Regions from separate parts of the Fictibacillus sp. KU28468 genome, predicted to be linked through region 2. Evidence: riboswitches for the same ligand, from Rfam matches in the RefSeq annotation. Region 2 holds a riboswitch; each other region holds the start of a gene.

Region 1 (10,115 bases), 420 kb from region 2:
CTTGAAAAGTCTTCGGGCATAGGGAGAGAGCGAATCTGCGAACTGGCAGAGATCCTGGCCTGCTCAAAGTCGGGTGTATTTGTCTGGTCAATGGGTCTGACCCAGCATAGGTTTGGCACCGATAATGTGTCACAGATTGTAAATCTCGCACTGCTCAGAGGATTTCTGGGCCGGGAAAATTGCGGTTTGATGCCTATTCGCGGGCATTCGGGTGTCCAGGGTGCAGGTGAGATGGGAGCCGATCCCTTTAGTTTGCCGGGCGGCGGATTTGATGAGAGAACACGGCAGCGCGTACAATCGGTTTGGGGTTTTGCTATACCAGACTGGCAAGGAGACATACTAGGCATCAGCCTGGAGAATGCTCTCCTTACTGAAGATGCAGACAGAAAGCTGAAGCTGTATTACATGTCAGGCGGGAACTTTTTGGAGACCATGCCAGATCCAGACTTTGTAAAGTCCTGTCTCGAAAACATAGAAGTCAGAGTCCATCAGGACATCATCCTTAATACATCTACTCTGCTTGATGCCAGGGATTGTGTCATCGTCCTTCCTGCAATGACAAGGTATGAACAGCCGGGTGGCGGGACTTCCACTTCAACCGAGAGAATGGTCTATTTTTCACCTGAAATTAATGGGCCGCGGATGGAAGAAGCACGTCCGGAATGGGAGATCTATAGTGAACTTGCTTCTAGAGTCTGGCCGGATCAAAGGAATATCATGCAATTCTCCGATGCAGAAGCAGTCAGAAAGGAGATTGCAATGGCTGCTCCAAACTATAAAGGGATACAGGATCTTTGCAAAAAAGGAGATGTGTTTCAATGGGGAGGTGCCTGGCTTTGTGAAGGAGGCATTTGCCCGACAGAAAACGGCAGGGGGCGGCTTTTTGCTATTGATCTGCCGGAACAGCGGCAGGGAAAAGGAGAATTTACCATTACGACAAGGAGAGGAAAACAGTTCAATTCCATGGTTTATCATAAAACGGATCCTTTTAACCAAGCATCCAGAGAAGACGTACTCCTTCACTTGAAGGACGTTTTAGAGCTTGGTTTACGGGAAGGAGAATCCGTTGTGGTTTACAATCGGCACGGTTTGTTTCGGGGCCGGGTGAAGATTGCAGACATAAAAAGGCGTAACGCCGCTTTATACTGGCCAGAAGCCAATTGTTTAATCCCTAAAGGAGTTTATGAAAGATCAGCTGGAATTCCGGAATACAATTCAGGAGCCTTAATTGAAAAGGCTGAAGTATTTTATGCCCAAAAAGACAAGGCATATAAAGAGAAAAGGCTGGCTGAGTCAGAATTAGATGATGATTAAGTTCTTAGTAGTATATTTGGATTTTTTTGAATACTATTACTATTTTTGAGCGTAGTGACAGATGATCCCGGCTATGATAAAGTTTTTAAAAGAAAGTCCTTCTAGAATAGACAAAAATAGTTTGGGAGTGGACAGAAAAGTGAACACAGAAGCAGGTCTCAAAAAAGACATAGGGCTTTCAGTGGCGATGTCTCTTGTAATTGGAACAGTGATCGGATCAGGTATCTTTATGAAGCCTGGAAAGGTAATTGAGTATGCTGGAGGCTCCAATATGGCGCTGCTGGCCTGGATACTGGGGGGACTCATCACCCTGGCAGGCGGCCTGACCATTGCAGAAGTTGCCACTCAAATTCCAAAAACAGGCGGGCTATACGTCTATATGGAAGAAGTGTACGGAAAAGTATGGGGTTATTTAAGCGGATGGGTTCAGACGGTCATCTACGGACCTGCTGTCATTGGAGGGCTTGGACTCTATTTTGGCTCTTTGATCGCGAACCTTTTTGGATGGAATGAAAAGACCGGTCCATGGATTGGCATTATAACCGTTATTTTCTTGGCGGCCATTAATAGTTTCGGCACCAAGTACGGGGGAATTGTTCAGAACGCCGCAACGATAGGAAAGCTGCTGCCTATTATTTTAATTATTGTGTTTGGGATCTGGAAAGGAAATGAAGAGGTCCTGAATGCAGGCAGCGGACTAACAGGCGAGATTAGTATGGGAGCAGCCATATTGGCGACATTGTGGGCATATGATGGATGGCTGATGGTTGGTTTTGTAGCAGGTGAAATGAAGAACCCTGCAAAAATTCTTCCTAAAGCCATCGTCGGCGGTATTCTGGTTGTCACTGCAGCTTACCTCCTTGTAAATGTAGCGATGTTTCATGTACTTCCTGCAAGCACGATCGTCGACCTCGGCGAGAACTCTGCAGGCAGAGCAGCTTCCTTATTATTCGGAGATATTGGCGGAAAGCTGATTGCTATTGGAATCGCCGTTTCTATTTTCGGTTGTCTTAACGGGAAAATTCTGACGTTCCCAAGGGTAACGTACGCCATGGCTCAACGCAAGCAGCTTCCGGCATCCCGCTTTCTGGCTTCTGTTTCAGAAAAGTTTGGAACACCGATCCCTGCGACAGGGCTTCAAGTCGTGTTTGCCGTTATTCTGATGCTTGTTTCCAACCCGGATTACCTATCAGCCATGGCGATATTTGCTATTTATATTTTTTACATTTTTGCCTTCTATGCCGTCTTTTTATTGAGAAAAAGAAACAAAGAGAAAAAAAGGACGTACAGCGTTCCTCTGTTTCCGTTTGTTCCAGCGTTTGCGATCATAGGGGCTGGTTATATCGTGATTGCGACGATCTTTGATAATCCGAGGGACAGCTTAACTGCAATCGCTGTGACTTTGTTGGGCTTGCCGCTGTATTGGTATTTAAATAGAAATAAAGGCAAAACTTCAAGTGATGAATTCTTGAAACAACAAGCCAAATAATCGTCATTATCTATTTGCTCTGCTGAGTTTTCAGCAGGGCTTTTTGTTTTATCGAATAAAAAGGCAGCATACTACAGAAAATGAGAAGAAAACAAAGTGGAGGTGAATGAATGGATGAAGATCAGGAAACGTTTAAAACGACGGCCGATTGCAGGTTCAGAAGCTAAAGCTTATGAAAATATTGAAGTTTCTTTACAGATTGATGAAAACCTCGATCACTTGAATAATATCTTAGGTGAGAGCATGGATGTGAAGATCCTGCCCGTTATATGCTCATCATCGTATTTTACTCGCTTCATTTGTGTTCGTATGTCGTCAGAAATGTCAGCAACTTCATGATTTCAAGCGTACTCCCGGATACGAACGCATGGACGTTTCAGATTATGCTGATTCTTGTTTCTCTGTATTCCTGCTATTATGGGTTGAACAATATTGCACGTGTGAACGAATTCTTAAACCCCATCATGGCGGTTCTGTTTATTGCATCGCTTATATTAACGCTGAACCGATTCGATATCAGGTACTTTAAGCCGGTTTTGGAACAGCCTCTTTCTACGGTCATGCAGGGGGCTTATACGACGACCGGTTTTCCATTTATTGAAGTCATATTGTTAGGCACGGTTTTTACGTATGTCAGGAAAAAGAAAAAGCTGATGAGATCCTACCTAAATGCTATTGTCGCGTCAGGAATTATACTCCTCATTACCATTATCGTAGACATAGGCTGTGACGGCTACTACATGGTCAGCCGGACTACATTTCCTACATTTGAACTGATGCGCGCCATTAATATTGTTAAAATTTGAGCGGATCGAGATCCTGATTGCCGTTGTTTGGATCGTCGGGATTTTTGCCAAAATCGTAATCTGTTTTCTTGCTGCTATGATGGGACTGCAGCAGGTTGCCAAGCACCATTCTTATGGACCGTTTCTTCTTCCTGCGGGTTTGCTTGTATGGGCAATGAGCAACCATCAACACAGCAATACGATGGAATTTACCGATTTCGTCGAAAAAACTGGACGCTCTGGTGGTTTACTCTATATATTCTTTTGATTGTGGTGCTGATCATTGGAGTAATCCTTAAAAAAATTAAGAGATCTGAACCATAAAAAGAACCCGCCCATTTGAGCAGGTTCTTTTTTAGTTTAAAGCAGTTTTAAGCTGACGGTATTTTGCAGAAAGGCTGGATGCGGAAGTGCCATAGCGTTTGGCTACTTCAGATTGTGTGGCAGGCTCATTCAGGACGTCCTTGGACGCCAAATAATGAAGAGCGGCTGCATAGGGCTGTTCTTTACGGATAATTGGATTTTGTGTCTTGTTCCACACATTCCAAATTCTTTCTGCCTCATTGTAGATCTCCTCTGATGTGTTCTCTTTAAGCAAAGATAGAACTCTATCAGCCGGCTGCGGCACAGCGTCTTCATCAGCTGCTTTCTCTAGTTTCGACAAAAGAACTTGTAGAGCTTTAGGAAAATCATCTTTCAAGGTTATTTTCAAGTCAGTCAGCGCATCTAAGCGTTTTTGCAATTCTCCCTGAGGAATCTCTGCAAAATCAATGTAAAATTCGTAATGTTCTCCAGTGTAGATAATAGAACCTGCTAGATCGGTTCCGTCGTGTGGAAGAATCTCAGAATTAAATTCGACCGTGTATTTCTGATCGGTCATCATATCTTGTAATAAAAAGGTATTTCGGTTCACTTTTGAGATCATTTTATAAACAGAAGGGAAACTCTTCTCCCAGTCTGCTATGATATCCAAGATTTCCGGCTGTTCTTTCCCTTTTTGCTCTTTAAGGTAATACGAAATTGGTGATCCGCCGTCCTTCACGTCAGAATGGAACATCAGCCAGCAAACCATCAGATTCGCATACGTTTGTTCTTCATCTCTTCCAATCTTGTATTTTTCTATGTAATTGCGTGTTTGGCTCCCCATTTCTTCATGAAAATGGTCAAAGGCAAACTTAGCTAAGCCTTCCTGATGGCGGCTCACTTCCACAATTTTGTTTAATTGAACGGTTGTGACCGATCGAAAACAGCAATTCTTATATTTTTTCCCGCTGCCGCATGGACACGGTTCGTTTCTTCCTGCTTTGTTCATGTTACCCTCCGTACTTCACTGCTCTTGTTGTAAATAAATCACTTTGTAAATACTAGCATATTCGGGTGATATTGCAACTCAAAGCTATAAAATTACCATATATTGTAACGAATAGGTGCTTTGGGTCGTCTATAAATTAAAGGGGGACATGATGATGATAAAAAAGAGAAATCAAAAGTTTATGGCCGTATGGGTGCTGATCGTTTTAGTTCTTGCGTCGTGCAGCAGCAAGGATGAAAACATGGCATCAAAGTCGTCTGAAGGGGGAAGCTCTTCCACCATCATGAAAAGGGAATCCGCTAAAGAAGACAAGCAGCCTGCTGCCGACCAAGGACGAAAAATGATTTACACGAGTGAAATTATAATAAGCGTTCAAAACATTAAGAAGGCCCGGAGTGAAGTGGAACAACTCACAAAACAAATGGGCGGCTATATCGCTGAAAGTGAATTCTTGTCTGAAGAAGAAGGGCAAAATGGGGGTTACCTGAAAATAAGAATTCCAAAGGAAGATTTTCTTGTTTTCACAAAAAAGGCAGGAGAATTAAGTTCTGGGAGCCCTCATGAAATCATAAATGGACGAGATGTTACAGAGGAATATACTGACTTGGAAGCAAGGCTGAAGGCAAAGCGCATTGTTCGTAACCGTTTGGAAAGCTTCATGAAAAATGCAGTAAAAACAGAGGATCTCCTTGCCATATCAAAAGAACTATCAGGAGTGCAGGAACAAATTGAAAAAATCCAGGGCAGAATAAACTATTTAGAGAATCAAAGCGATTTTTCAACGGTTACGGTCCATTTTGATATGAAAAATATTGGGACGAAGAACAATAAAAATCTGAATACCTGGGGAAATTCAATGACCTTATTTAAAGAGACGTGGAATGGACTGGTTCATACTATTTCCTATCTTATTATTGCACTCATTGGATTGTCGCCTGTCATTATCCTTTTCGTGGCTATTGGAGGAGCATGGCTTTACTTAAGAAGAAAACAGCGTTCAAAAAAAGAAACCAAACCGTAAAAGGTTTGGTTTCTTATCCAAGGAATTTTATATATTCATCTGTCAGTTTCATGAACTGTTTTTCATCACGTTTTTCCAGGGCTTCATCTATTTTTTCTTTATAACGTTTCATCTGATGGGCGTGCAGCGACTCATCAAGGATCATCTGAGCAACCATATTAAAAGCGAACGGGTCATTTTTCTTCTGAAGTTTATATTTCACAAGATCGTTCATGTCTTTATTATACGATGTATTGTCTTTCATGCTCTATTCCTCCTTGAACTTTTTTGCAGAAGCTTGTAGGATTGAAAGCTCATGCGTTAGTGGGTTTTTACTAGTATACTTATCAATGGTAATAATAGCAACAGTTTAATCTGAAAATTTAGTTTTTTTCATTTTGCTTCTCAATTTTTAAATCAGCCAGGACTTCATCTACAGAATGGAATTTTTTACTGTCCAGCTGTTCACCGCCTTCCATATCAAATACTTTTAATTCGTAAACATCTTCTGCAGGGTTATATTTGACTTCGACGGGATTGGTGTAATTTCTTGAGAAGGATTCTTCTGTTTGTGAATGACTGTAAACATCTTCTGGATTTTGTTTTAAATTTTGCAGTTTCTCTCTAATATTCATAATTTCTCTCCCTCCAGATTTTCTATCGGGTGTTGTATAAATAATGCCCGTATCCGTTCGTTTTTAAACACAGCAGCCTAACTTTTCGACAAATTTTATCCCTTGTTTGACGCTTTGGCTGCTGTCATATAGGATAGAAATAACATCATACATCGTATACCACTAGGGGAGCTTTGATTTAAAGCTGAGAAAAGAAATGTCTTTGACCCTTTGAACCTGATTCGGTTAATACTGGCGGAGGGAAGTGGCTTAAACTTTTATCAGCTTTCATGTTTAAGCCGCCTTCTCTTCAGATGGCGGCTTTTTAGCGGTCGAAGGAGGTCATGTTCAGCTTCAGTGCACAGGGACCTTAACAGAACGGGCCACTTGCGCTCTTCTAGTGGTGAAAGGAGTTCTTCCATATGTTAAAAACACCAAAAGCATTAACAGTTGCAGGATCAGATTCAGGAGGGGGAGCAGGAATCCAGGCCGATTTAAAGACGTTTCAGGAATTGGGAGCCTATGGAATGTCTGTCATCACAGCTGTGACCGCACAGAATACATTAGGTGTTCAAGGGATCCACCCGGTACCTGTTGAGATGATCATGAAACAGTTAAACAGCATAGAAGAGGATCTTCGTCCTGAAGCTTTAAAAACGGGTATGCTCTTCAGTGCAGAAATTATAGAAGCGGTATCTCATCATATTCGAAAGTATGAATGGAAAAACGTTGTTGTGGATCCTGTAATGATCGCGAAAGGGGGGGCTGACCTTCTGAGAAGGGATGCAGTAGAAGCCCTGAAAAAACAGCTGATTCCTCTAGCCTCGATCCTGACACCGAATATTCCCGAAGCTGAGCAGCTAACTGGAAGAAGCATTTCCACAAAGCAAGACAGGGAGGATGCTGCAAAATTTTTGCATGATTTAGGAGCAGGAATGATCGTGATCAAAGGAGGCCATCTCTCTCATGATAAAGCGCCAGTCGACTTGTTTTATGATGGCGAGAAGATGCATGAGCTGGAAGGAAGAAGGATTGATACACCGCAAACTCATGGAACCGGCTGTACGTTTGCAGCTGCCATTGCTGCTGAACTGGCACTTGGAAAAACCCCGTTTCATGCTGTAAAAACAGCGAAAACTTTTATTCAGGAAGCAATCAGCCACCCGCTTCATATTGGCAGCGGCCATGGGCCGACAAACCATTGGGCATACAGGAGGAATCAGGCATGAACGAACTGAGTGTGCTTTTAGAAGACATTAGAAAGAAAAAACCTCTGATTCATCACATCACTAACCATGTAACGATGAATTTTTTAGCGAACGGCATCTTGGCAGCTGGAGGAAGCCCGATGATGGCTCATCATTATGAAGAGGCTGAAGAAGCCGTCATGGCAGCTGACGCACTGGTTTTAAATATTGGAACCGTTGAACCTGACTTAGTTAATGCAATGGTTTTGGCTGGAAAAAAAGCGAAGGAACTGGGCATTCCTGTCATTTTGGATCCGGTGGGTGCAGGACTTTCCCAATTAAGGAAGAAAGCCGTTGAAGAGCTGGTAGAAAAGGTTTCTCCCGATGTCATTTGCGGCAATGCTGCAGAGATCTCCTTTTTGTATGGAGGTGACTGGGGTGGCAAAGGGGTTGATGGTGAACTATCAGGAAACGATGATGAGCTTGCTTTGCATGCGGCCAGAAAGCTCGGTTCGGTCATTGTCATTACAGGAAAACAGGATGCAGTGAGTGATGGAAAGGAATGCATAGCGATTAGTGGTGGACATGAAATATTGTCTTACGTGACAGGGACCGGCTGTTTTTCAACCTCTCTCATCGGTTTGTTTATGGCCAGATCTCTGGAAACCGGCCTTTCCTGCTGCCTCAGGGCCGCGGGCGCTTTGACGATGCTGGGAATCTGTGCTGAACGCGCTCAAGCCGTTTCGGCAGGACCAGGCTCCTTTCAGACAGCATTATTGGATGAGCTCTATCTATTAAACCCTGAAGACTTGAAAACGGCCGGCAGGTGGAGCTAAGGAGGCTTACAGATGGAATATAATACGCTTAAACAGCAGTTGAAAGTTTATTTTATTATGGGAAGCTTAAACTGCAGAGCTGAACCTGAACAAGTGCTGGAGCAAGCGCTAAAGGGAGGAGCGACGCTTTTTCAATATCGTGAAAAGGGCGAAGGGTGTCTATCATCTGATCAGAAATATGCCTTAGCTCTTATCTTGCAGAAAATCTGCGGAAAATACCATGTTCCTTTTATTATTAATGATGATATCGATCTCATGATCAGCCTGAATGCCGATGGTCTGCATGTCGGGCAGGAGGATGGAGATCTCAATCAAATCCGCAGCCGCATCCCCGATAAAATTCTTGGCGTTTCGGTTCACAATGTTGAAGAAGCAGAAGATGCATTACGGGCTGGAGCAGATTATTTAGGAGTGGGCCCGATTTTTGATACAAGTACAAAGATGGATACGCGTGATGTTATGGGGTTTTCTGTTTTAAAAGAGCTAAGAGCAGCAGGGATTACAGCACCAATCGTGGGAATAGGCGGCATTTTTAGAGAAAACGCATTTGAAGTAATCGAAGCCGGAGCGGATGGAGTATCTGTCATATCAGCCATCAGCCTGCATGTGGATCCAGAGAAGGCGGCAAGCGGTCTGCTTGAACGGGTAGAGAAGGCATGGAAAGCAAGACTCATTAATTAAATAGGGATGTCACCGAACAACCGTGTTCTTCGTACTATAAAAGAGTACGCAAGAAAGAGGTGCCACGATGAAAAAGAGAAGTAAGATATGGGCGTATTCGGAAATGGTACTGCTGTTCCTCGGCTTTTTGCTGGCTCTATGGAATGGAATGTACATTAACAGTCCGGCCCTGTTATTCGGAATCTTAGCTGCAGTATTTTTGTTTCGTGCCATTGAACGATATTATTTCAAACTTAAAACAGAGTTTTTTTTCAATACAGCTATGGTATTAATCTTTATCCTATTGGCCGTTATGCCGCTATTAAAGTGACAGAAGCACAAGCTTCTGCCACTTTTTTTGATTAAAATTAGAAATGTTTGACAAAGATAAGCCTATCGTAATAAAATGATTTTACGTAAAATAAAATTTTTAAGTGAGGTGAACCAGTGAAAAAGAATGCATCGATTGAAGAGACGTATCTTGTAACGCTGCCTGAGCAGGCTGCTGCTTTGCTCCATCCCATTCGTTCCGAGATGCTCAGTGCTCTAAAAGAACCGGCTTCTGCAACAGAAATAGCAAAGCTGCTCAATGAGTCACCTCAGAAGATCAATTACCATCTAAAGGCTTTAGAAAAAGTAGGGCTTGTTTTCAGAGCAGGAACGAGGAATGTGAGGAATTTGGTAGAAGTACTTTATCAAGCAGTAGCCAAAACGTTAATTTTTTCTGACTCTCTTGGCTTGTCACCGGAAACTTCACAGAAATTAAAAGATCAGCATGCGCTGGCCCACGTTCTCACCTTAACTGAAACCATGAAGAAAGATGCACTGCAGCTCATGGAAAAAGCAGAGGATGAACAAATTCCAAGTGCCATTCTGCAAGCTTCAGTTTCCTTGTCCAATGAGGAGGAACGCAACCAG
Region 2 (10,115 bases):
ATCTCTTAATAAAGAATCCAGCATGTGCAAGACATCATCTTGATTTAAAATGTTCTCTGATTGATTCAAATGATCTTCTCCCCAAACTTAGTCAATTTACCTTCCTTATTCTTTTCTATAAAAATACTAAAAATCCTTTATTATCCATACCAATCGAACCCTGAATACATCTTTCTAACGCTGTTTAAAAGCCCCAAAAAGCGGCATAGACGCTATTTTACCCCCTATTTAATACCCGTGTATCATCTTTCTGAATTTCCCCTTACAGATACCTTAAACCAACTCAAGGGGCCGGCGGTAAAAAAGAGAAGAGCTAGTGACAGCTCTTCTCTTTTTGTACTCTTTCATTTTCTTTTATAGAAGTGTTTCAGCGCCGTCAATGTAGATTTCTGTTCCTGTAATATGACCGGAGCGTTCAGACGCAAGAAACAAAACGAGATCGGCGACTTGTTCAGGTTCCCCAGGCTTATGTTCAAGGGGCTGGTTTCCTTCTGGATAATTAACCGGAATCGTAATCTCCTTTACCGCTTCGGTTGCATCTGTATTTTCTCCGATGTTGGTATTAATGGCACCAGGACAAATCGCATTCACTCTTATCTTATACCGGGCAAGCTCGAGAGCAGCCATTTTCATAAAAGCAACCTGTGCTGCTTTCGATGAACTGTATGCAGCCATCCCGAATCCGTGAAACTTACGAGTTCCATTAATGGAACTCGTGATCACAATGCTTCCTCCTGCTTTTTTCATATAGGGAATAGCATGCTTAACGGCTAAAAAGGTGCCGTTTAAGTTGGTGGATATGGTGGTGTTCCATTCTTCAAGCGACAAAATTTCTATTGGAGCAAGAGTCCCGTTAATCCCGGCGTTGGCAAATAGAACATCCAGCCTCCCCCACTTCTGTACCGCTTGCTCTATTCCTCGCTGCACCTCATGAGGGTTGGAAACATCGATTTCCGCAGCCATCGCCTCCCCGCCCGAATCCTTAATCTCCCCTGCCACTTCTTCTGCTCGTTCTTCTTTTACATCCATCACGCAAACCTTTAAGCCTTCCTTCCCCAAGGCCAGGGCTGCTGCTCGTCCAATTCCTGAACCGCCGCCTGTAACAATGGCCACTTTTCCTTCTTCTTTCTTATAGATACTCATCATCTACCTCCTCTTTTTCATAGGCTGTTTTCGTAACCTTTGTTGCTCTTGAGAGTGGCTGACTTCCGTTCCAGGATGCTCGCTTTCCGCGGGGCGTGCGGTGAGCCCCACGGCGCAGGCACCTTTGGGTCTCACCTGTCCCGCTGCTCCCGCAGGACAAGGAAGGCTGCGGCAGCGTTATATCGCACGAAGAAAATGCGAAATTCATTTTCGAGGAGTCTCGCACCTTGCACTCCAATCAACTTAGCAATAAAGGTTCTTTACAAAAATGTTCCCAAAGCAACAATTTTTTAGAAAAGAGCCTTTTCATATTAAATACCCACTTATTTCGGTTTTGCCCGATAATAATAAAAAGCAGAATCCTTTCCAGCTGCTAAGGCTGAGCAACTCGTTGGAGCCTGCTTTATATCAAAAAAGTTTTCTAACTTAGTAGTTCTTCAAGAACCCTGGCATTTTCTTTTGCAGTAGTGACAAGGTCTTTTTCAAAATGCTCCTGTTCCACAATGTACCATGATACATTCAATTCATTGCCCTTTTTGATGATAGATTGTAAATCCAATTCTCCATTTCCTAAAATCGTGCTTTGTTTTTCGGTCCCTTTTACTGCCATGTCCTTCATGTGTAAAGTAACAAGACGTTTCCCAAGCCTTTCCATAAACTCAGCAGGGTCATAGCCTGAATAGGCTGCCCAATAGCAATCCAATTCAAAGGAAACCAGTGAGGGATCGGTCTCATCCAATAAAATATCGTAACCTGCAGCACCCCCATGATCAACAAACTCAAAATCATGATTGTGATACCCTAATTTCAACCCTTCGCGATTCAATAAATACCCTGCATTATTTAAAATCTCAGCTGCTCGTTTATAATCTTCTATATTCTTTCGATTCTCTTCCGTCAGATATGCCAGGATTAATAAGTCGTTTCCAAGTAACTGATTGTATTCAATCTGGCGTTTGAGTGCATCTCCCTCAAGCTGATCGAGTCCGATGTGGCTGCCTGCCGGTTTTAAATCATACTCATCCAGTGCCTGCTTTAACACCTTTGCTGAAGTGTCATAATAACCGGCAAACTGTGCACCATTATACCCCCACGATGAAACTTCTTTTAGTGTGCCAATGAAATCTTTTTCACAAAGCTCTCTTATCGTGTAAAGCTGCAACCCTCTTTTATGCATTTCTAATTCCTCCTTTATAAAAGTCTTTCACGAAACGATTCGAGATTATCTTAATAAATATTATTGCTTCATACAATATTTTTTGAAATATTCTTAAAATATAACACGCTGCACAAAAAAACCCGTCTGCCTTTTGGCCGACGGGAATCTCACTCTAATTATGATATTGTTTGATGTCCAACGGAATGGCCAAACGTTCTTTGGCCTTTGCATCATAGGAACGGTAATGGGAGATCACCTGATTATTTTCATCTACTCTGCATTCTAAAACCTTATGCTCATTTCCTTCCTTTGTTTCCAGAAGTAGATCAACGTTCCCCAGATGCAATGAATAAGTGTAATACGTAAGTCCGAGAAAATCGTTTCTTTCTTTATGGGTCTCAGGATGAAGCATGATGAAGGTCGCCAAGTCAGTAACCGTCATCGCCGGCTCGTTCTTGATCTTTCCGAGGATCTCCCTGAATCCATCAGAAGCTTGCCCCACTCTTTGCTCAGTCCAGTTTAATGTATTCTGCAGCCAATTTGTACCCAATATAAATCCTCCCTGAATCTTCCTTTTTCATTATCATTGCCAAAGAGCGGTGTTTTCTATGCTTTATTTGGGTGCCAGGCACCGTTTATGCGCATAAATGGTGTCAGGCACCACTGCTCTTTCTTCAGGGAACCTGTACAGGATTTTTTCTGTATAGCTGCATCTCATACAGATGCGTTCATCGGAGTTTGAGGTTTCGAGAAATACATGGCGGCATTTTCTCTGAATCTCCTGCAGCTGCATTTCCAGCAGAGCAATTCTTTCACGAAGGATAGAAATGGTGCTCATGAATAGATATTCGAGCCTTTGTCATGAAATTCCTTGGCTTTTTCCCGCATTCCTTCCTTTACATCTTTTTCCTGACCCGAAAGTTCTTGTGCAGACATATTTCTTAGATCATGTGAAATTTTCATAGAGCAGAATTTTGGTCCGCACATGGAACAAAAATGAGCGGTTTTTGCACCTTGTGCAGGGAGGGTTTCATCGTGATAACCCCTTGCCTTCTCAGGATCCAATGATAGATTAAACTGATCTTCCCATCTGAATTCAAATCTAGCTTTTGAGAGAGCATTATCCCTCTTCAATGCTCCTTGATGGCCTTTTGCCAAATCTGCTGCATGGGCAGCGATCTTATAAGCGATCACTCCCTCCCTGACATCATCCTTGTTCGGCAGCCCCAAATGTTCCTTCGGCGTCACATAGCAAAGCATAGCCGTTCCGAACCATCCAATCATAGCAGCCCCAATTGCGGAAGTGATGTGGTCGTACCCAGGCGCAATGTCTGTCGTCAGAGGCCCTAGTGTATAGAAGGGCGCCTCATGGCAGATCTCCATTTGCTTATCTACGTTCTCCTTGATCTGATGCATCGGCACATGCCCCGGTCCTTCGATCATGACCTGCACATCATGTTTCCAGGCGATCTTTGTGAGCTCTCCCAACGTTTCCAGTTCTGCAAACTGTGCCTCGTCATTGGCATCCGCAATCGAGCCGGGCCGTAATCCATCACCCAATGAGACGGAGATGTCATACGCTTTACAGATTTCGCAGATGTCCTCGAAATGAGTATATAAAAAGTTTTCCTGATGGTAAGCGAGACACCATTGCGCCATGATGGATCCGCCCCGTGAAACGATGCCCGTGACCCGATTGATCGTTAATGGCACGTACCGCAGCAACACACCAGCATGAATCGTAAAATAATCGACTCCCTGCTCGGCCTGTTCAATGAGTGTATCACGGTAGACTTCCCAGGATAAATCCTCCGCTATTCCGTTCACTTTCTCAAGTGCCTGATAGATCGGAACGGTGCCAACAGGGACCGGAGAGTTTCTGATGATCCACTCTCTTGTCGTATGGATGTCTTTGCCTGTAGACAGATCCATGATTGTATCCGCTCCCCAGTAGGTAGCCCATGTCATTTTTTCAACCTCTTCCTCAATGGACGAAGTCACAGCAGAGTTTCCGATGTTCGCGTTGATTTTCACATGAAAGTTCTTCCCGATAATCATCGGTTCCAGTTCCAGGTGATTAATGTTGGCAGGGATGATGGCCCTCCCGCTCGCCACTTCGCTTCGAACAAAATCGGCTTCAAGCCCCTCCCGGATCGCAATGAACTCCATTTCAGGCGTAATGATCCCTTTTTTTGCATAATGCATCTGAGTAACATTTCCGCCACCTTTTGCCCGCATCGGCTTAAATGGGCGAACCGGAAACACATGACCCGCATGAGACTGCTGTCTGTAGCCGTTGTCCTCCGGTTTAATTCCGCGCCCATCGTATTGCTCTGTATCGTTCCTGTCTCTCACCCAATTTTCCCTCAGCAAAGGCAGTCCTTTTTCAACATCTGCAGCATAATTCAAATCTGTATAAGGTCCGCTCGTATCATAAAGGACGACGGGCGGGTTCTTCTCATCTCTTCCTGATGTCTGTGTATCCGCCAGACTGATCCTTCTCATTGGCACCCGGATGTCGGGACGGGATCCGGTCTTATACACTTTGGTGCTGTTTGGAAACTGTGATTTTAATGAGAACTTGCTTTCGTTCTGTACGTTCATGCAACTTCCTCCTCGTTTTTTCAAAAATTGAGTCCAAAGTTACACACAGCATAAAAAAAAATCGGGTTCTAGTAAGAAGAACCCGATAGGATAGACAAAGAAAAATATACGATATGTATATATGACTTCGACTCCTACTTCCCTACGCTGGTATAACCCAGATCAGGTTCAAAGGGTCAAAGAGCTTATTCTCTCTTCTCTCAGCCCGGCTGACGGGCTCCCCTAGCAGAAAACGTATTCTGTTTTCAACGTAATCATAGCTTCTCTGCTTTTCATGCACAATCCGTCTTTTGGCACAGGTATTTATTCACTGTAGTCGTTTAACCGCCAAAATATGTATAGACTTTCAATTAACAGAAAAGTTCAACTTGTTTGTTTGCCATTGAAAAGGTGTTTTGGTCATGATTTACTTTAACGAGGCATAAAAGGTGGTCAATCATAGTGGAATATGCAGTACTTTTTTTCTTCTTTCTATCGCTTTCCCAATCATTCATTCCTTTAACTGCCTTCCCTTATTTCAAAAAAGAAAAAAACGGTATCGGCCAGAACCGATTTTTGAAAAAAGTGTCAGTATACTCATTCCTTGTTACAATGAGTAGAAAATCATTGCAACATCCGTTGAAAACATGAAAACCTTAACCTATTCTTCGTTAGATATCTTTTATATTAATGACGGCTCAACTGATGCTTCACTTGGAAAACTTATATACGCTTTATCCCAAATGTTTTCTTGAAAGATTTGTGAACGAGGCAAAAAAATTAGCACATATTAGTTTATTTTGACTGAAAAAGAGGAATAAAGTATCAGGAAGAATTTTTCCATATTCTAAACGAGCAGGGCAGGGTTAACTTATGCTAAAAAAAACAGAGGTAATGCTGTTCATGAAGGAAATCGCCATGCTTACGGATGAATATTTACGTTGCAGAGACCGGTTTCTGAAGGAACAGATAAAAAATGATATCGATTTTCTGCATTCAGTGATTCATTCATAATTTCATTTGTTCATGATGAACACTGTTTTGTTCTTTACTTTTCACTTGTGTCTGTGTTTGAAATTCCACCCATAAAAAAACCCAGAGAGCCGTTTTTTGCTCTCTGGGTTTTCTTAGTTTTTAACGACCGTGCGTTCAATAAGAAGTTCGATCGCGTGCAGCTGTCCCAAATGATTGGATTCATGAAAAACAGCCATGTTTGCTAGTTCACGGAATGTTTCCAGACCAAGGAACGGCTTTTTCAATTTTTCATCCAGTGCTTCTTCCGGGATGTCTTTAATTCGTACGAGCTGATCCTGCAGCTGAGTGACCAGTTCTTCAACGGATGGAACATTTCCCTTCCAGTCTGCCGGCTTTGTTCCTTTGCCAAACAATTCTACATAGTTTTCGGGCAAATGAGCTGACTTTTTCGGAAAACCGAAAAGAAACTGCTCAGTTACGGTTAAGACATGTCCGATGTGCCAGTGGATGGTATTGTTGAATCCTTCCGGCTGAACATCAGCCATTTCAGCGGGAACTGCGCTGGCATTTTTCAGAAAAAATCCTCTTGTCATTTCAAACTGCTTGTAAAGGTACTGATTCATTATGATCATCTCCTCGAATATCTTTATCTTCTTTTCTACTGTAACAAAAAATCCTCTAAAAAAGCAGAGTAAAAGGTCTGGCTCTATTACGCTCTTTTTTCAAGATCCCTTGCTGTTTGACTCATTTCTACCCTTTTCTCATCCTTCAACGTACCAAATAGTGCATCCACAAATGGATTGGACACTCCATACCAGTAGTTTTCATTTTTATAATGATGAAGCGTATGTGTCTTTTTCAGCCACTTGCCGAATCTGGAGTTAGGTTTGATCGGCCGGTGCGCGACATAGTGCTTCCATTCATAAACGAGGAGCATACAGACGAGTCCGCCCGCAAATGGCAAGCTGATTAAAATGGAGCCCGTTATAAAATAAAATAGGGCCGAAAGCACAAACAGACTGGGAATGCTGTACCAGATTGGCAGAAAAAGGAGTTTCAGGTCATCTGGAAACTTATGATGATCATAATGTAACCGCTTTAAAAATTTAAGAAACAGAGGGTTTTTAGGTACTTTTAAATGAAATAAAAAGCGATGAGTGAAATATTCACTGAACATAAAGGCAACAAGCCCCAGAAGAAAGCAGAGAACTGCCAGCCAACTAATACCGGACGCCACTACAAAGAAAGCCATTCCTAACATAATCAATGACAAGACCAAAATGTCTAAATGCAGGAAAAAGTCCTGATACAATCCCTTACTCTTCATCATTTCACCCTCCTGTTTTCCACAATCGCAAACTGTCCTCCATCATTTGCTTCGTAAGGCTCCCTGCTCCATCTGCATCTCTTTTTAAAAATGTATTCAGCAGTTCATTATAAAATTTCTTGAAGCGGAACGATGGAGCTGATTTTCAAAAAAGGATTTTGCCAGACGCAGATAGACCTCTTTAAAACTATTAATGATCAGGAGATAGATATCGGATTGTGTGATAAGCCCGCAAGCTTCTGCTGAAGGTTCCAGTCAAAAGCAGTATATTCCTGGGCATTGTCCTTCAGCTCATCCATATTTTATTTTATAACTAAAAAGGGGCTGTCCAAGAAGTCTGTAAGCTGTTGATTTCCGTTCCAGGCTGCTCGCTTTTACCGGCGCGAGCTCCTACTTTCGCGGGGCGTGCGGTGAGCCTTACCGGCGTGAACGCCTACTTTTTGGTGCTAGCGCCTGCGGGAGTCTCACCTGTCACGCTAGTCCCGCAGGACAAGGAAGGCTCCGGCAGCTTTTTATCGCACGAAGAAAATGTGAAGTTCATTTTCGAGGAGTCTCGCATCTTCCACTTCAATTAACTTTTCATTGAAGATTTTTCAAGCCAAAAAGGGGCTGCCTGAAGGTCAATTTTCGACTTTCTGGACAGCCCCTTCGCACATTCATAAATGAATTTTACAGTGATTTTAAAGCATCATCTACTTGCTGATCACCCTCAAGAATTTCAAAGATTTTATGATTTGCATTTTCAAGATCCAGGGATGCTACTATCACTTTGGCTACATCGGCGCGGGCAATACTCCCACTCCCCAAGTTCCGACCAATATTAATTTTGCCTGTTCCTTGTTCATCGGTGAGCGCACCTGGCCTGACGATCGTATAATGGAGCCTGCTGGATTCAAGCCGGTCATCCGCTTCACCTTTCATCTCTAAATAATGCTGCAGCTCTTCCGGTCCTTTCTCTGGAGTTCCTGCTCCCATGCTGCTCAGCATAATAAACCTTCTCACCTTTTGTTTTTCAGCTTCTTCCATTATGTTGATCGCACCATCCCGATCAACTGCTTCCGTTTTATCCGGACCCGTTTTCGAACCGGAACCAGCTGCAAAAATAACCGCATCACAGCCTTTTACTGCTTCAGAGACATCTCCTTCGAGATCAGCGAGCACGATTTCGGCTCCTAGATTTTCCAGATCAGGGCCCTGTTCCTTCTTCCTGACCATCGCCTTGGCTTCATGTCCTGCTTTTTTTAGTTCCTGCAGAATTAATCTTCCTGTTGTTCCGTTTGCTCCTGCGACTAATACTTTCATTTTTACAGCTCCCTTCCCGCTTACTATTAACGATACTTACCCTCTTTAAACCTAACTCAGTCTGTATTTTTCTCATTTTCAAACTTTTTGCAGAATTTTCGATATAAAAAGATAAATTATTACAAATAAATTTCTTTTTGCCTCTATAAGAGTAAAATGCTAGAATTGTGGTATAAACATATATATCCATACGGAGGTGGTCCCGTCATGGTTTCGTTAGTCAATCACGTTTGCCGGCAGCGTTCCTGGTCAGTTGGACAGAAAGAGATTTTAGGTAAAGAGTTTGAATCTGTAGTAGGGGCTTTGCAGAACTGCCATGAAAATGAAGCAGTCGTATGCAGAGTCGATGACGATTCCGTCTGCGTTACAAATATCGACAATATTCACGAGCTTGAGGAAATTGGCTATAAGGTCGTAGCTACCAATTAACACACCCGAACAGGGTGTGTTTTTTTGTTTAAGCTTGGCATCCAAGCAAAAAGGGGCTGCCTGAAGGTCAATTTTCGACTTTCTGGACAGCCCCTCATGATGTTGGAAAACTGCTCAGGCAGGTTTCAAGGCAGGTTTTTTGTTAATTTTCTCTCACAAAGGAATCTTGAGGAACCGCAGTGATGAACGGAGAAATCGCTCCGCGGGAAAACAGATACAGTTCGTGCATGGCACGGGTACACACCGTATAAAACAGCCTGCGATCACTTTCTTTGCCGTATTGCAAATTTGACGCATTGTATACCAGAACCGCATCGAACTCGATCCCTTTAGCAAGATAAGATGGAATGATCAGCGTATCCTGCTTGAAAGAAAAAGAATCTTTCTTCATGAGTTCTACATGAACCTGGTCTTTCAGGCTTTCGTAAGCTTCCTCACATTCTTTCGCGGTCTTGCATATCACAGCGATCGTCTTTAAATGTTTATCCTGCAGTTTACGGATCGTGCCTGCAATGGCTCGAGTATGGTCCTCTTTCTTTTCGTACTGTTTCAGCACCGGCTTTTCTCCATCACGGTTAAAGGGAATGATGGATTCCTTCTCATTTAGCATTTCCCGTGTAAATTCAACGATCTGTCTTGTGGAACGATAGCTTCGCGTTAAAATAATGCGTTCTGTATGGTCTTTTCCATAACGCTCATACAGCATCTGAAACGCATCACCCGTGGAATGGGCATAAATCGATTGATTGAGATCACCCAAAACGGTCATTTTGCTTCGTGGAAACAGGCGCTGAATGAAGGCAAACTGAAACGGAGAATAGTCCTGTGCCTCATCTATAAATACATGGCGTACTGCCGTATTGGTCTGAAACCCTTCCAGCCGTTCTTTTAAATATAAGTAAGGAGTTGCATCCTCATATAAAAGTTCTCCATTGCTTAATGTTTCAGCAGTCAGCCTGGAGATTTCTTTCCAGCTGCCAGGAAGCAGATACTTCTCCTCCCTCTCCCAGGATAACCCCTCGCCTGTAAACAGCCTCATGTACAGCGCCTTAAGATTAATGAACGTTAAGGACTTGATCCTCTTTTTCAATGGCTTAAATGCTTTGGAAACCACATACGCCGATAACAGTCTCTGCTCCTGTTCAAAATCATTAAACGAATCTTCCGTGTATTGCTTTTTCTTCATTAGTTTTTGAT
Region 3 (10,115 bases), 770 kb from region 2:
TGGACAATAAGACTGAAGGCAGAATTATTAAATCAGTCGCAGGATTCTATTATGTACAATACAATGACAAAGTCTTTCAATGCAGAGGCCGGGGCAATTTCCGTAAAAAGAAAATTACGCCAGTGGTCGGAGATTGGGTCGTATTTGAATCCTCCAATCCGACAGACGGATACATTATGGATGTTAAGGAAAGAAAGAACGAGTTAAACCGGCCGCCAATTTCAAATGTTGACCAGGCAATTCTCGTTTTCTCTGCCGTCCGGCCGGAATTTTCAAGTTCGCTGCTGGACCGTTTCCTTGTCCATATCGAAGACAATGGCATTCAGCCGGTGATCTGCATTACGAAGATGGATTTGATTGAAAGTGCAGAGTATCAGAAGGAAATCGAAAATTACATCGCTGCTTATAAGAAGCTCGGCTATGAGGTCATTCCAACCTCTGCGATGTCGCTGGCCGGCATGGATGACATCAAACCGATATTTAAAGGAAAAACGAGCGTCTTCGCAGGACAGTCCGGGGTAGGGAAGTCGTCTCTCTTGAATGCGCTGATGCCTGAACTCATGCTGGAGACGAATGACATATCAGATCATCTTGGACGCGGAAAGCATACAACGAGGCATGTTGAACTCCTTCCTTTTGAAGAGGGCTTGATCGCAGACACTCCTGGGTTCAGCTCATTGGACTTTGTAGAAATTGAAACCGAAGAGCTCTCCTACAACTTCCCTGAGATGAAACAGAGGGTATCACAATGCAAGTTTCGCGGCTGCACTCACAGCTCTGAACCGAAATGCGCAGTAAAAAAAGCAGTGGAAGAGGGAGAGATCCCATCGTTCCGCTATGAGCATTATCTTGAATTTTTGCAGGAAATCAAGGATCAAAAACGGAGGTACTAGCATGGTAAAAGTTGCGCCTTCCATTCTTTCCGCAGACTTTTCAAAGCTCGGTGAAGAAATTAAGGCAGTGGAAGAAAACGGTGCTGATTATATCCATATCGATGTGATGGATGGGCATTTTGTGCCGAATATTACGATGGGACCTTTAGTCGTTAAAGCAATCAGGCCGCTCACTGAACTGACATTTGATGTCCATTTAATGATTGAAAACCCTGACCGGTATATCCCGGAGTTTGCAAAAGCAGGTGCTGATATCATTACTGTTCATGTTGAAGCATGTCCGCACCTTCATCGGACCATTCAATTAATTAAAGAGCAGGGAAAAAAGGCAGGGGTCGTATTAAATCCTGCTACTCCTGTTGAAACCATTCAGCATATTTTGGCTGATATAGACCTTGTACTCATCATGTCTGTAAATCCAGGCTTTGGTGGACAATCCTTCATCCACGCTGTGCTTCCAAAGATTGAAGTATTATCTGCGAGGATCAAGGAGCAAGGCTTGAACGTTGAAATTGAGGTAGACGGCGGGGTGAACGCAGAGACTGCCCGTCTTTGTGAGAAAGCTGGAGCTACCGTACTTGTAGCGGGATCAGCCATTTATGGGCAAAAAGACATAAAGGGTGCAATCCGTACCATTCGTGGTGTATAATATATTAGAGAATAATTGAAAAAAGTAACCACAGGGGGAGTCCCATACAGGGGCTGAGAGGGGAGTACACTCCCGACCCTTTGAACCTGAAGCAGGATCATGCCTGCGTAGGAATGTGGAGTCGCTGTTGTTTTTACGCTAAGCAACCGTCATTCACATGCCGGTTGCTTTTTTCTTTTCTTAACGAGTTTAGGAGGAGATTGATTTGAGTAAAAAAATTATGTTTTTGACTGAAGTGGCGATGATGTCAGCGTTGGCCATCATACTTAGTTTTGTTCAATTTAAAGGGCTTTGGGCAAATGGAGGCTCAGTTTCATTGGAGATGCTGCCAATCTTTTTAATGGCATTCCGCAGAGGGGTCCCTGGCGGAGTATTAACTGGTTTGATTGTCGGGATGGTTAAAATCCTGGTTGATGGAACTGCAGGATATAATCCCGCTGGTTTGATCCTGGATTACCCTCTCGCGTTCCTATTGGCTGGATTTGCCGGGGTGTTTAAAGTCAGTTCGGCAAGCCAATCTAAAAGGAGGATCTCAGCGATTGTGGCAGGCATCGCCTTCGGAAGCCTGCTCCGTTTGGCCTCCCATGTTGTATCAGGAGTCATATTCTTTGCATCATACGCCCCAAAAGGCATGAACCCTGTCCTGTACTCCATTGTGTATAATGCTTCATACATGATCCCGGTTGCTTTGATCACTGCAGCTGCTTTTATTTTCTTGACAAAAACAGCACCGCGGCTGCTGCACAGGACCGATCCAAGAGTTGTTAACGCGGCATGAAAATTATCATTTTAGCAGGAGGTCCGGAAGAAAGGCAGCCGGACCTCTCTTTATTTGCCGGCGAAAAGGCAGTCTGGGCGGGTGTTGACCGCGGTGTATTCTACTTGTTGAAAAAAGGAATCATACCTGGCTGTGTATTTGGAGATTTCGATTCTGTGAACAGAAGTGAGCGTGAATGGATGGCTTCATTTAACCTTCCTTCATTTGAGTATGACAGTGAAAAGGATAAAACCGATCTAGAGCTGGCCCTTGATTGGGCACTGGAGCAAAAACCGGAGCAGATCCTGCTCATGGGTGCTACGGGCGGGCGCCTGGATCATGAATTGGCCAATATCCAATTGCTCCTTCATGGACTCGAAGCCGGAATTAACATTGAAATATGGGACAGGCAGAATAAGATTGCCTTATCAGCACCAGGACTGCATATCATACAACAAGAGCCGGAGTTCTCTTATGTCTCATTCCTTCCATTTATCGGACCTGTTACCGGCCTGACTCTAAAAGGGTTCAAATATCCGCTTCAGGATCAATACTTGCCGATGGGTTCTACTCTCTGCATTTCCAATGAGCTTGTAAATAAAAGTGGTACTTATTCATTCTCGGGCGGCATATTAATGTTGGTAAAGAGCCATGATTAATATTTTATGCGTCGGGCCGCATGGTACTATTTTTATAAAAGCGAATATATTTATTAGGGAATGTCTTATTTTTCAAAGGGCCTGGAGGAGGGGTATGATGAAATTTTACACCATTAAACTGCCTAGGTTTTTAGGGGGATTTGTACGTGCGGTTTTAGGTTCATTTAAAAAAGGATAATCAATTCCATCCAAAAGAAAAAAGCACCCTTGATGGGTGCTTTTTTCTTTTGGAAATTAAAAAACAACGGGGATGCCGTTGTCTTAAGAGCGATTAAACGCGTTCAATTTTTCCAGATTTAAGGGCACGTGCAGAAACATAAACACGTTTAGGCTTCCCGTCAACCAAGATGCGGACTTTTTGAACGTTTACTCCCCAGCTCTTTTTAGATTTGTTCAATGCGTGGGAACGCTTGTTTCCTGTTTTAGGTCCTTTACCAGTAACGTAACATTTGCGTGACATAATTGTACCTCCTTTATAACAGTAAAACTGTATCATATCAGTCGTATGTTAAATACTAACCTATAGTAGCATGACCACTAAAGAAAAGCAACAAATGATTTTTCGCATTTCAAGTAAAAAGGCTTGACACGGCTTTGTGACTATTGTCAAATGGAGTTGTCCTTTCATAAAACTTAATTTTATAGTAAAATGAGGTTTAGCCATAATTGATTGATTAAAGGAGGATTCATCATGTCCATCGAAATGAAGAATAAATACGGCCAGATTGACATTTCTACGGAAGTGATCGCTACTATTGCTGGCGGCGCTGCTATTGATTGCTACGGAATTGTAGGCATGGCTTCCAGGAAGCAGTTAAAGGATGGTATTACCGAACTTTTAGGACGTGACAACTTCTCCCGGGGGATTGTGGTTCGGCAGGAAGAAGATGAAGTACATATTGACATGTATATTATTGTAAGCTACGGAACAAAGATTTCTGAAGTAGCCCATAATGTACAGACAAAAGTGAAATATACCCTCGATCAAATGCTGGGTCTCTCAGTAGATTCTGTAAACATTTTTGTTCAGGGTGTAAGGGTGACAACCCCTTAGTTAGGAGGAAAGTTCGTGTCTTTAACAGTTTTAGACGGTAAAAAGTTTGCGGCCATGGTTGCATTGGGAGCCGCAAACTTATCAAAAAACGCAGCAATGGTAGATGCCCTTAATGTTTTTCCTGTGCCAGATGGGGATACAGGAACCAACATGAACCTTACGATTACTTCTGGTGCAAAAGAAGTTCAAAACAACATAATTCCCGATATCAGTAAAGTCGCGAGCTCTTTTTCCCGAGGCTTGCTCATGGGGGCAAGAGGCAACTCCGGGGTTATATTATCCCAGCTTTTCCGTGGTTTTTCAAAATCAATCGAAGGAAAAGAAACCATTACTTCGGCTGACTTTGCAAGAGCATTTGAGAACGGAGTAGAAACAGCCTATAAGGCTGTGATGAAGCCAATCGAGGGAACCATTCTTACGGTGGCTAAAGATGCGGCAAAACGTGCCGTTAAGGCGGCCAAAAAAAGTGATGATATCCTTTTCGTCATGTACGAAGTTGTAACGGAAGCCAAAGCTTCCCTAGACAGAACACCTGACTTGCTTCCGGTATTGAAAGAAGTAGGCGTTGTTGATTCAGGCGGACAAGGCCTTCTGACGGTTTATGAAGGCTTTCTTTCCGCGCTGGAAGGAAAGGACCTTCCTGAAATTTCTCCACAATCGCCTTCTATGAAGGAAATGGTTAATGCCGAGCACCATAAAGCACAGCTTCATATGAAAACCGAAGACATCCATTTCGGATACTGTACAGAGTTTATGGTGAAATTCGAACCTGAGAAATTAAAGAAGGCGCCTTTCAGTGAGGAAGCATTCCGCAATGAATTAAACGAGCATGGCGATTCTTTGCTTGTTGTTGCCGATGATGATCTTGTAAAAGTTCATATTCATACGGAACAGCCGGGCAACATGCTTACCCTTGCTCAGAAACATGGTAGTCTGATCAACATTAAAATTGAAAACATGCGTGAGCAGCATACTGCGATTTTGGAATCTGAGACACATGTGCCCGTTAAGATGCCTGAAGCTAAACAAGAGAAAAAAGCATATGGCATCGTTACCGTAGCGATGGGGAGCGGCATTAAAGAATTGTTCACTTCACTCGGTGCCGGTTACGTTATTGAAGGCGGACAAACGATGAACCCTAGTACCGAAGATATCGTCAAAGCCATTGAAGAAGTGAATGCTGAAAAAGTAATCGTACTTCCGAATAACGGAAACATTGTTATGGCTGCAGAGCAGGCAGCATCCATCGTCGACCAGGATGTAATCGTCGTCCGCTCTAAAAACGTTCCTCAGGGAATGGCTGCTCTGCTTGTGTTTAACCCTTCAGCCGAATTGGAAGAAAATCAAAAGAAGATGACAGACGCGCTTTCAAGCGTAAAATCCGGACAGCTTACATTTGCTGTAAGAGATACTTCCATTGATGGCGTCGAGATTTCAAAAGGCGATTTCATGGGGATCTTGAACGGCAAGATCGTAGCTTCGATGCCGGATAAAGATGAAGCGGTTCAGGAGCTTGTAAAGGAAATGATTGATGAGGATTCTGAAATCATCACCCTGATTTCCGGCGAAGATGCATCGGATGAAGATACGGAACGTTTAGTTCAGTTTATCGAGGAATCTTTCCCTTCTGTAGAAGTGGAAGTCCATGAAGGCAGCCAGCCGCTTTATCCTTTTATTATCTCAGTTGAGTAGGTAAAATGTTCTCTCCATTATTGTTGAGTTATGATACAGTAATGGAGGGAATATTTTTTATGTCAGCTATATATTTTTATCGGAGGGACATGAATGAAATACAAAAGTGTTTTTGATATAATCGGGCCGGTCATGATTGGGCCTTCAAGCTCCCATACAGCAGGAGCTGCACGAATCGGTAGGGTCGCCCGCCACCTGTTTGGCAGGAAGCCAGAATATGCCCATATTTCTTTTTATGGTTCGTTTGCAAAAACGTACCGCGGACACGGGACTGATGTGGCGATCGTTGGCGGAATCCTTGATTTTGATACTTTTGATACTAGGATTGTGGATGCGCTTTCATTGGCAGAAGAGCAAGGTATTGATATAAAAATGACCGAGGAAGATGCACTGACCGATCATCCCAATACCGCAAAGATCATTCTTGGTGACCAGAATGGAAAAATTGAACTGGTTGGGATTTCGATCGGCGGAGGGAAAATAGAAATAGTTGAGCTTAACGGTTTTGAATTGAAGCTGAGCGGAAACCATCCTGCAATGCTGATTGTTCATAACGACAGATACGGAGCCATCGCAGGAGTTGCAAATATTCTCGCCAAGCATCAGATCAATATTGGCCACATGCGGGTTTCACGAAAAGAAAAAGGACAAGAAGCTCTCATGATCATTGAAGTAGACCAAAATATAGACCCGGTACTCATCGAGGAGATTGAATCGCTGCCAATTGTACAGCAAGTGGTAAAAATTAATGAGTAACCTTGAAAGGGAGAAGTAAGTATGTTTCGTAATGTTGCCGAACTAGTGGAACTTGCCGAGGCAAAAGAATGCAAGATTTCAGATATCATGATTGAGCAGGAAATGGAGTTTACTGGCCGGACGAAAGATGAAATCATCAGCCAGATGGACAGAAACTTAAAGGTGATGGAAGAAGCTGTTGAACGAGGAATAACGGAAGATGTTAAATCTCATTCCGGATTGACTGGGGGGGATGCCATCCTCCTTCAGAATTATTTAAAAAGCGGGAAAAGCCTTTCAGGTGAGTTCATGCTGGATGCGGTCAGTAAAGCAATCGCAACCAATGAAGTCAACGCGGCTATGGGAACCATCTGTGCTACCCCTACAGCAGGCTCAGCAGGTGTGGTTCCTGGAACGCTCTTTGCCTTGAAAGATAAATTAAATCCGACAAGAGAGCAGATGGTCGCCTTTTTATTTGCTTCTGGAGCTTTCGGATTTGTAGTCGCCAACAATGCTTTTATTTCAGGTGCTGCCGGGGGCTGCCAGGCAGAAGTCGGATCAGCGACCGGTATGGCAGCAGCGGCCATTGTTGAGCTAGCTGGCGGGACACCTTCACAGTCCGCAGAAGCGATGGCTATCGCTCTGAAGAACATGCTCGGGCTCGTTTGTGATCCTGTTGCAGGCCTTGTAGAAGTGCCTTGTGTAAAGCGGAACGCCATGGGAGCAAGCAATGCAATTGTTGCTGCTGATATGGCGCTCGCAGGAATCAAGAGCAGGATTCCGTGCGATGAAGTCATCGATGCGATGTACAAGATCGGGCAATCCATGCCGACAGCACTGAAAGAAACAGCGCAAGGAGGTTTGGCGGCTACACCAACTGCCCGGGAGCTTGAAGCGAAAATATTTGGAATAGCCCTGGATAAAAAATGAAGCTTAACGAATTAAAAGTGACAGAGATCAATGGGATCGGTGAGAGCAAATCAGAAGAACTGAAAGAGCTTGGGGTTGTCTCAGTGATGGATCTGCTTGAATATTTGCCGTTCCGCTATGACAATCATCAGCTGAAAGATCTGGCCGATGTTAAACATGAAGAGAGGGCAACAATCGAAGGGAAGGTTCACAGCGAACCTTCTCTCCGTTATTTTCCAAGAAAAAAATCAAAACTCAGCATCAGGGTGCTGATCGGACGGTATTTAATAACCGCTGTCTTTTTTAATCAGCCATATTTAAAAAAGCAGCTGACACCTGGACAGACGGTTACCCTCACAGGAAAATGGGATGCTCATAAAATGACCCTGACCGTTAATGACATTAAATTTGGACTGCAGCCGCAAGATGAAAGTATCGATCCCATCTATCCGGTCAAGGGAGAGATGAGCGTGAAGCAAGTAAGGCGGCTGATCAAACTCGCCTTCAACCAATATGGTGAGGAGGTTGAGGAAGTGCTTCCTAAGGAGAGTTTGGAGTCCTATAAGCTTTGGCCGAGAAAGCAAGCGCTATACAGCCTGCACTTTCCGCAGAGTTTTGAACATTTAAAACAGGCGCGCCGCCGGATGGTATATGAGGAATTCCTGCTTTTTCAGCTTAAGATGCAAATGTTTAAAAAGATCAACCGTGAACAGTCTGCCGGAGAAAAACTGCATTTCAGCATGGATGATGTCCACAGGTTTGTTACTTCTTTGCCCTTCCCGCTGACGAATGCCCAGCAGCGGGTCACTCATGAGATTTTAAAGGACATGTCATCTCCCCACAGGATGAACCGCCTTCTTCAAGGAGATGTCGGATCTGGCAAAACAGTCGTTGCAGCCATCGCTCTATTTGCAGCTTTTTCCTCAGGAAGCCAAGGAGCTTTGATGGTACCGACTGAAATATTGGCGGAACAGCACTACCATTCGCTTCTCCAGCTGCTTGAACCTCATCAGATTAAGGTGGAATTGCTGACAAGTTCTGTGAAAGGGAAAAGACGGGCAGATATTTTAGCAAGGCTTATAGAGGGTGAAGTGGATGTGTTAATTGGTACACACGCACTCATTCAGGATGAGGTTGTATTTCATCAATTAGGCCTTGTCATAACTGATGAACAGCATCGTTTTGGCGTCAAACAGCGCCGGGTGCTGCGCGAAAAAGGACAAAGTCCGGATGTGCTGTTCATGACAGCAACCCCCATTCCGCGGACGCTTGCAATCTCCGTGTTTGGAGACATGGATGTTTCTGTCATCGACGAAATGCCAGCCGGCAGAAAAGCCATCGAAACCTATTGGGCTAAACATAACATGCTTGACCGTGTCCTCGGTTTTGTACAGAAAGAGCTTGATCAAGGGAGACAGGCCTATGTGATTTGTCCGCTTATTGAGGAGTCAGACAAGCTGGATGTTCAGAATGCGATTGATGTACATGCACAGCTGCAGCACTATTTTCATCGATACAGGGTCGGCTTAATGCATGGAAGGCTCCATTTCTCTGAAAAAGAGGAAGTGATGAGAGAATTTGCTGAGAATAAGTGCCATGTTCTGGTATCTACGACCGTAGTAGAAGTCGGAGTAAACGTACCGAACGCCACGATGATGGTGATCTACGATGCGGAAAGGTTTGGCCTGTCACAGCTTCATCAGCTCAGGGGCCGCGTCGGCCGTGGAAGTGATCAGTCGTATTGTATATTAATCGCTGACCCGAAATCAGAAGAGGGAAAAGAAAGAATGAGGATCATGACAGAAACCTCGGATGGTTTTGTTCTGTCAGAAAAAGACCTTGAACTTAGAGGCCCGGGGGACTTCTTCGGCAGCAAACAGAGCGGGCTTCCAGATTTTAAGATCGCAGATATCGTGCATGACTACCGTGTGCTCGAGGTGGCGAGGAACGATGCTTCCCGGCTCGTCAATTCAGAAGCGCTTTTTCATGAAGGGGCCTACGCTCCGCTTAGAAGCTTCTTGGAAAAGGAAGGCGTGTTAACTTCGGAACGCCTTGATTGATGAGGGTTCTGCCTTCTGACGAATAGGTCCTTTCTTGAAATGATATAGCTGCTATTATATACTACTGTTAGTACCAGCTCTTAAAAAGCGAAAAACCGTGCATCCATAGAGGCTGATGCTTAAATGGCATATCTGGATGGTGTATACATGAAAAGAACGAAAAAAGAACGACAGGCTTTGCTGAAAGCTACAATTGAAAGGACGCCATTTATTACGGATGAAGAACTGGCGGATATATTCACTGTCAGTGTACAGACCATACGGCTTGACCGTCTTGAACTTTCGATCCCGGAACTAAGGGAACGGATCAAAAACGTTGCACAGCAGCAGCTGGATACCGTTAAAGCCCTTCCGCTCGAGGAAGTAATCGGCGAAATTATTGATCTCCAGCTGGACGAAGCAGCGATATCCATATTGGACATAAAGAGTGAACATGTGTTTTCCCGGACAAAAATAGCAAGGGGGCATCATCTGTTTGCACAGGCAAACTCACTTGCCGTAGCCATTATAAACGATGATCTGGCCCTTACTTCAAAGGCAAAGATCCGTTTTACCCGGCAAGTAAAAGAAGGGGAGCGAGTTGTTGCCAAGGCAAGGGTGAGCAGCATTGAAGGCTATCGGACGACAGTGGAAGTTACGAGCTATGTAGATAAAGAGGCTGTTTTTTCCGGGGAGTTCATCATGTTCCGTTCAACTGGAGAAGGAAG

Evidence for each region. Region 2 has a riboswitch for thiamine pyrophosphate ahead of thiC (phosphomethylpyrimidine synthase ThiC). Riboswitches for the same ligand answer to the same signal wherever they lie in the genome.
Region 1: another riboswitch for thiamine pyrophosphate. It lies ahead of thiD (bifunctional hydroxymethylpyrimidine kinase/phosphomethylpyrimidine kinase); the one in region 2 lies ahead of thiC (phosphomethylpyrimidine synthase ThiC).
Region 3: another riboswitch for thiamine pyrophosphate. It lies ahead of thiT (energy-coupled thiamine transporter ThiT); the one in region 2 lies ahead of thiC (phosphomethylpyrimidine synthase ThiC).

Annotation. Positions count from the first base shown of each region.
Region 1 covers NZ_CP110666.1:2,952,089-2,962,203, reverse strand. Annotated here, with positions in the region: gene OKX00_RS15385 (FdhF/YdeP family oxidoreductase) at 1-1,314, shown strand, start outside; gene OKX00_RS15380 (APC family permease) at 1,454-2,803, shown strand; gene OKX00_RS15375 (hypothetical protein) at 2,918-3,142, shown strand; gene OKX00_RS15370 (GerAB/ArcD/ProY family transporter) at 3,073-3,609, shown strand; gene OKX00_RS15365 (GerAB/ArcD/ProY family transporter) at 3,596-3,856, shown strand; gene OKX00_RS15360 (YecA family protein) at 3,944-4,900, opposite strand; gene OKX00_RS15355 (DUF4349 domain-containing protein) at 5,052-5,921, shown strand; gene OKX00_RS15350 (IDEAL domain-containing protein) at 5,935-6,165, opposite strand; gene OKX00_RS15345 (hypothetical protein) at 6,284-6,535, opposite strand; TPP riboswitch at 6,690-6,795, shown strand; gene thiD (bifunctional hydroxymethylpyrimidine kinase/phosphomethylpyrimidine kinase) at 6,937-7,743, shown strand; gene thiM (hydroxyethylthiazole kinase) at 7,740-8,537, shown strand; gene thiE (thiamine phosphate synthase) at 8,550-9,218, shown strand; gene OKX00_RS15325 (hypothetical protein) at 9,286-9,528, shown strand; gene OKX00_RS15320 (ArsR/SmtB family transcription factor) at 9,645-10,115, shown strand, end outside.
Region 2 covers NZ_CP110666.1:3,369,679-3,379,793, forward strand. Annotated here, with positions in the region: gene OKX00_RS17655 (class I SAM-dependent methyltransferase) at 1-24, opposite strand, end outside; gene OKX00_RS17660 (SDR family oxidoreductase) at 355-1,143, opposite strand; gene OKX00_RS17665 (sugar phosphate isomerase/epimerase family protein) at 1,565-2,320, opposite strand; gene OKX00_RS17670 (hypothetical protein) at 2,475-2,852, opposite strand; gene thiC (phosphomethylpyrimidine synthase ThiC) at 3,137-4,906, opposite strand; TPP riboswitch at 5,029-5,140, opposite strand; gene OKX00_RS17680 (hypothetical protein) at 5,759-5,899, shown strand; gene OKX00_RS17685 (DinB family protein) at 6,013-6,483, opposite strand; gene OKX00_RS17690 (sterol desaturase family protein) at 6,570-7,187, opposite strand; gene OKX00_RS23390 (hypothetical protein) at 7,284-7,412, opposite strand; gene OKX00_RS23395 (hypothetical protein) at 7,385-7,486, opposite strand; gene OKX00_RS17695 (hypothetical protein) at 7,535-7,762, shown strand; gene OKX00_RS17700 (SDR family oxidoreductase) at 7,857-8,489, opposite strand; gene OKX00_RS17705 (hypothetical protein) at 8,697-8,918, shown strand; gene helD (RNA polymerase recycling motor HelD) at 9,061-10,115, opposite strand, start outside.
Region 3 covers NZ_CP110666.1:2,599,809-2,609,923, reverse strand. Annotated here, with positions in the region: gene pknB (Stk1 family PASTA domain-containing Ser/Thr kinase) at 1-10, shown strand, start outside; gene rsgA (ribosome small subunit-dependent GTPase A) at 1-893, shown strand, start outside; gene rpe (ribulose-phosphate 3-epimerase) at 895-1,542, shown strand; TPP riboswitch at 1,566-1,673, shown strand; gene thiT (energy-coupled thiamine transporter ThiT) at 1,748-2,320, shown strand; gene OKX00_RS13505 (thiamine diphosphokinase) at 2,317-2,958, shown strand; gene spoVM (stage V sporulation protein SpoVM) at 3,056-3,136, shown strand; gene rpmB (50S ribosomal protein L28) at 3,230-3,418, opposite strand; gene OKX00_RS13490 (Asp23/Gls24 family envelope stress response protein) at 3,650-4,012, shown strand; gene OKX00_RS13485 (DAK2 domain-containing protein) at 4,028-5,704, shown strand; gene sdaAB (L-serine ammonia-lyase, iron-sulfur-dependent subunit beta) at 5,798-6,460, shown strand; gene sdaAA (L-serine ammonia-lyase, iron-sulfur-dependent, subunit alpha) at 6,482-7,369, shown strand; gene recG (ATP-dependent DNA helicase RecG) at 7,366-9,408, shown strand; gene fapR (transcription factor FapR) at 9,556-10,115, shown strand, end outside.